DNA from 2 places in the Photobacterium sp. genome. Region 2 is predicted to be linked to the other one. Evidence: predicted binding sites of a transcription regulator. Region 2 holds the regulator's gene; the other holds the start of a gene.

Region 1 (3,125 bases), on a different contig from region 2:
AACGATGGCACCAACATAGAACTTAGAAATAGGGGCAACGGAATAAGCAGCAGCAACAGGAAGAAGTGCAACACGTAATTCACTGTCTGTCATTTGTGTTTTCTGGAGCAATTCTTCGAATTGTTCCGGACTCAGGGTCGCGTCAAAGTCAGCATCTTCAAAAATAGGTTTTACCGCTGAAGCAAGATCAGTGGGCAAAGAGCCTAAAGCCTCCATTACTTTAGCATGCATGTGTTGTTACTCCGTATCGTTGATGGAGAAACATTGTAGGCGAGCATTTCAAAATCATATGTGACCAACATCACACAAGCGCAATGTTTGTTTCACTCCATACATTTCTGAGAGTGGTGTCACACAAACTTTTCAAATCAGCCTGCTTATTTATCAATAACTTAGTAATGTATGCGATTGCAGACATTATTAAGCGGTGTCGTTTTATGATTGACAAAGGCAGCATGGTTGAAAGATATACGGGCCTAGTAGCCAAATAATGCCAGGATCACCGGGTACACAACCGGCGCCAGTATCGAGGTGAAAATGCCACAGATCACCAAGGCTAACGAACTAAAAGCCCCTTCCTGATAGTTTTCTTCGGCCGCTTTTGCCGTACCCAACGCATGCGATACCGTACCCATGGTTAACCCTCTTGCAATGGAGGCTTTAATGCCAAATAACCGGAATAGCGGATAACCTAATACCGCACCCAACAATCCTGCGATAATGACCATAACCGCCGCTATAGCAGGAACACCTCCCACTTGCTCTGCGACAGCCATTGCAATAGGAGTTGTTACGGATTTAGGTAAAATACTGGCGGCCAGTTGGGGATCTGCTCCCATGTACAAAGCAATACCGGCCCCGGTGATCATTGATAGCAGGCTGCCGGTTAAACAGACGGTGAAGATCACTTTCCATTTCTGGCGAATTTGCGAGAGTTGCTCATAGAGGGGAAAGGCCAGAGCAACAACCGCAGGCTCTAATAAATAATTCAGCCACTTATTTTGCTCGAAGTAACGCTCATAAGGAACATTCAGCCATATCAGCAATGGAATGATGATGACAAGGCTGATAAGTAGCGGATTAATAATAGGGTGCTGCAAATGTTTAGAAACTAGCCGAGCCAGATAAAAAACAGCCAATGTAGTAACAAGCCAGATCATTGTTTTTCCTTATGATGTGTCGCAATACCAATGACAAGGAAAACGATCAGGCTGCTTCCGATGGTACTGAAAAGGATCGGCCAGGTATTTGCCGTAAGAAGATCTAAATAATTCATTAGCCCAACGCCAACAGGCACAAATAATAAAGCCATATGGCGAATAAGAAGGTGGCAGCCGTCTTTTGCCCAATGTGAAGGGATAAGTCCCATAGATAGCACGACAAAAAGAATCAGCATCCCAATGATGCTGCCAGGAATGGCAACGTGGGTGAATGCTTGAATGCCTTTGCCCAGGATCAGGCAAAGAAAGATGATAATAAAAGAACGCAGATACCCCATAAGCCCTTCAAATACGGTTAATAGCGTATTTATCATACAAAATAATTGTGATCTAAGCCACACTTAATGCGCTTGATATAACCAGGCCGTTCTAGGTGCGGAGTTCAGCGAGAATAGATAGGTACTCTTTCAAATAAATGATGAATAGTCAAAGTACCGAAACATGTCATCCCGGAGTTGAGCAACGAAATATCCGAAATCCAGATCTCGCCACGTGCTCCTTAAATTCTGTATATACGGAATGACGAAGTGTGGTGATTAAAAATATTCAGAGAGCAGAAACAGTGCCACACCCGTCAGCGCTAGCAATAATACGGAGATTTTGTGAAAAAGGCTGTTCTTTACAATATCTTCAGTCGCTGAGAGTTCAGGTTCCGCCGAAGGGGCATTAGACTCAGATTGGGTGCTTTCCTTAACGGTATGTACCAAACGACACGTTTTATCGGGTAACGGAACACGAAAGCCGTAATTCGGGATCACCTGAATCGGAATTGCCATCGAATTATTACGTTCTAGTTTTCGACTAAGCGAAACCAGAATGGTGTTCAAATCAAACGGGGGTTGGTTTAAATCACTATTAGAACCTGTCTGAAGGAACGCTTTGTCATAGAGCGCTTGCAGGTTGATCACTTCGCCAGCGAAGTAGCACAATACCTCCAGTAACTGGGTCTCATGAACCGTCAACTGTGTCTCAGTTTGATCCGGCCAGACCAGTAAGCATAAATCCGGCTCAAAATCGACATGTTGGAATCGGTAACAGCGGGTCATTGTTTTTGTCGTCATGGCAAAATCACTTCATGATATTTGATGGTGAATCGCGTCAGTAACCAGCTATAACTCATCCATAACCAGACACAAAGCGATGCATGCCCATCAATAAAAATGTGTTGCAATAGGCCTCAATTAGCGTCGAGGCGTGAAGTTCATCGGTGATCAAAACAGATCAACGTAATCTGTATCTTTTATTACGACTGATATAAGTGTTGATGGCATTGTGAGGAAGTTCAAATTTCGTTTATGGGATATTGCCTTAAAAAAAAGCCTGTTAGCGATATGGGCTAACGGGCTTCACACGTTATGACTGATTATCTGTTATTTATCATAGGGATAGTTGAGATATGATTGGCGGGCAATTACTTGGCCGGTATCCAGACTAAGATACAGTACTGTTAACATAATCATACAAATCTTTAAGGATTTGCATCTTCTTTTCATTCGATTGATGTATAAGTGCGAGCGATTCAAAGTTTTCCATATAGGCAGGCAGGTTGTCTTCAAAGAAATCCTGACAGTGGTGTTTCCATTTTTGTTGTTCAGCATAATCGAGCGTCATTGGGTAATTACGTGCACGATAACGAAATAGCAAAGGCTTGATGCGCTTATCATCAACCTTCAAATCCAGACTGCCCAATGACTCTGGCGCAGTCTCACGAATAATCTCCATCGCTGAACGATCTGCATGAGAGAAGAAACCGTCGTATAACATGGCATCCACATTATCATTGGCAGCAAACTGACGATCGACACTGAATATGGCCAAGAGTTTTTCCCGAACTTCAGGGTGATCTTTAAGCCGCTGTAAATTTTTCAGGCATTGCTCGCGATCAATACCAAGGCGTTCGGCATC
Region 2 (3,125 bases):
GAAAAAATAATCCCGGGCGGCTTCTATGAGTTTGCTAAGCGCTATCCTCAGGCGAATGGTGAACTGTTCCGCGGGTTTGTTGAAGCGTCGGCGGATAAGATCTTTGAAAGTACGAGTGAGTAAGGCATTGCGACAGTAAAAGTAAACCGAGGGGAAAACAGCGGTCTTGGCCGCTGTTTTTTGTTGCCGTTATTGGTTAGCTTGATGGCAATCTAAAGGAGGGCTCCACAACTCCTTACCGTGCACGGTGCGTTGACGCTGGCTGAACAGGGTTTGCTGTTCAAGATAATGACGAGGACCGCTAAAGCCAGTCATTTCAATAGTCGCGGGTAAGGCTGCAATGACAGCCTGGGCAGGAACCTGAGTGTGTGGAGAAAAGCGTTCGATATCCATATCAAGACACCTCTGAAGTAGTCAATATGCACAATGTAGCACTGGTGTTATTATTGGCAAGTGAATAAACAGTGAAGGGTACGAAAGAATATACGTTTTGCGATCTCTTTATGCCTTGTGGTGATAATTATATATTTCGCAGTTACAAAAAAAGCCGCATTCAGCGGCTTTTTATCAACCTATTCGCAGGCCGGTTAGCGAGTGCCGTAAACCACGATAGTTTTGCCGTGGGCAGAAATCAGATTCTGCTCTTCCAGCATCTTAAGGATACGACCTACCGTTTCACGCGAGCAGCCCACAATCTGACCAATTTCCTGACGGGTGATCTTGATTTGCATACCGTCTGGGTGAGTCATTGCATCAGGTTGTTTTGCAAGATTTAGCAATGTCTGTGCAATACGGCCTGTGACGTCAAGGAATGCAAGATCGCCGACTTTCTGGCTGGTGATTTGCAAACGGCTGGCCATCTGTGCAGAAAGGCGCATCAGAATATCTGGGTTGACCTGAATAAGCTGGCGGAATTTTTTGAAAGAAATCTCTGCCACTTCACAAGGGCTCTTGGCACGTACCCATGCGGTACGTTCCTGCTCTTCTTCAAATAAGCCTAGCTCACCGATGAAGTCACCCTGGTTAAGGTAAGACAGGATCATTTCTTTGCCTTCTTCATCCTTGATCAATACGGCAACAGAACCTTTCACAATGTAGTAGAGAGTTTCTGCTTTCTCTCCCGCATGGATCAAAGTACTCTTTGACGGATATTTGTGAATGTGGCAATGGGAAAGAAACCACTCTAGAGTTGGATCTGTTTGAGGTTTACCTGGAACCATATTTCTAACTTCCTCTGCGTTTGTTGCCCAACAACGACATCCATATAATTCAAGGCTGGGCCTAACAATAGAATTGTTCGCTGATTAGGATATTCATTCAGCCGCTAGGCTGCAAGTTCACTTGAATATTTACTTGAGAGTTTATCTTTTTTCGGCGCCTTTTTCTTGATATTGATCTATCAGATATGGCCATTTGGTACTCATAAGTGTGCACATGATCACACAGTTGTTAGTTAATGCATAATTACCCTGTTTAAAGTAAGGAGAAAGCAATGCAATCACGAGTGAAATGGGTAGAAGGGATGACCTTTCTGGGCCAGACAGATTCTGGTCACAGTGTCGTTATGGATGGCAATGGGGGCGAAAAAGCCCCCAGTCCGATGGAAATGGTGTTGATGGCTGCTGGTGGCTGTAGTTCCGTTGATGTTGTCGACGGTTTGCAGTCTGCCGGGCAAAAAATCACCGGCTGTGAGGCGCAGATCTCTTCTGTTCGCCGTGAACAGGCACCGCGTATTTTCACCTCGGCTAACCTGCATTTCGTGGTTACTGGCTATGATCTGGACGAGGCCAAGGTTGCCAGCGTCGTCGCAGATTCACTGCAGAAATACTGCTCTGTGTGCCTGATGCTGGGCGAAGGGGTAGAGATGACGCATTCGTATGAAATAGTTAAGGGCTAAGTTTCGAATAAACAGTTTCGAGTCATTAGGTTCGAGTTTCGAGAAAGAACCACAACTTGACCCCAACTATGGCTCGGAGAGCCTGCTTGCAGGACCACAGGACCACAGGACCACAGGACCACAGGACCACAGGACCACAGGACCACAGGACCACAGGACCACAGGACCACAGGAGATATCTGTCGGGTAACGGGAAGCCCACATCTCGTTACTCGCCACTCGCCTCAGGTTTACCCGATCTTTCCGGTTTCGATTAACATCTGGATCAACGGGCGCATGATCAACTCCATCGCAAAGCTCATTTTCCCGCCCGGTACCACCAGGGTGTTATGGCTTGACATAAACGAGCCCTGGATCATTGAGAGCAGATAGGGGAAATCGACATTTTTAATGCCGCGAAAGCGAATGACCACAAAGCTTTCATCCAGACTCGGAATGCCTTTGGCACTGAATGGGTTGGATGTATCGATGGTCGGCACCCGCTGGAAGTTGATATGGGTGCGCGAAAACTGCGGCGTAATATAATTGAGGTAATCGTCCATCGAGCGGACGATAGACTCCATGACAGCTTCTCGGGAATGGCCGCGGTCACGTGTGTCGCGGACGATCTTCTGAATCCATTCCAAATTGACAATCGGTACCATCCCAATCAGCAAATCGACATGTTGTGCAGCATTGATCTCACCGTCAACAACACCGCCATGTAAACCTTCGTAAAAGAGCACATCCGTATTTTCAGGCAGCTCCTGCCAGGGAGTGAAGGATCCCGGCATCTGGTTATAGGGAACCGCTTCATCAAAAGTATGCAGGTAGCGACGGAATTGACCACTGCCATCGTCACCATACTGGCGGAAAAAGGCTTCAAGTTGGGCGAAGTCGTTAGCTTGCGGGCCAAAATAACTGACATGGCGGCCTTGCTCTTTGGCTTTACGAATTTCGACATCCATTTCCGGACGGCTGAAGCGATGGAAACTGTCTCCCTCCAGCAAGGCGGCATTGAAGTTCATCATATTGAACATTTTGCGAAATGCTTCTGAGGTGGTGGAGGTGCCAGCACCAGAAGACCCTGTTACTGCAATAATCGGATGTTTTGCAGACATGACATACCCTGTCGTTAATGTTTACGATGAAAGTTATTAACAGGGTGTTGCGCCAGGGTCAAGGAGAAGTTGGCCTTAAGCGGGCAGGATATCCGCTAATTGAGATCTCTGCGGAGTTTAATATCAAC

The links. Region 2 encodes CRP, which controls carbon source genes, mostly activating them, when cyclic AMP is high. Its sites were predicted from a motif close to TGTGANNNNNNTCACA; they were not measured.
Region 1: a site for CRP is predicted at 1,545-1,560, ahead of AC2204_RS19795 (CidA/LrgA family protein). Genes of this name have one in related genera too.

What each region holds. Positions count from the first base shown of each region.
Region 1 covers NZ_JBVCPH010000025.1:22,330-25,454, forward strand. Annotated here, with positions in the region: gene cdd (cytidine deaminase) at 1-231, opposite strand, end outside; gene AC2204_RS19790 (CidB/LrgB family autolysis modulator) at 477-1,160, opposite strand; gene AC2204_RS19795 (CidA/LrgA family protein) at 1,157-1,534, opposite strand; gene AC2204_RS19800 (hypothetical protein) at 1,757-2,281, opposite strand; gene sbcB (exodeoxyribonuclease I) at 2,652-3,125, opposite strand, start outside.
Region 2 covers NZ_JBVCPH010000007.1:31,895-35,019, reverse strand. Annotated here, with positions in the region: gene AC2204_RS09660 (DUF1338 domain-containing protein) at 1-123, shown strand, start outside; gene AC2204_RS09655 (hypothetical protein) at 190-393, opposite strand; gene crp (cAMP-activated global transcriptional regulator CRP) at 588-1,220, opposite strand; gene AC2204_RS09645 (OsmC family protein) at 1,493-1,897, shown strand; gene AC2204_RS09640 (phosphoribulokinase) at 2,128-2,997, opposite strand; gene AC2204_RS09635 (YheU family protein) at 3,093-3,125, opposite strand, start outside.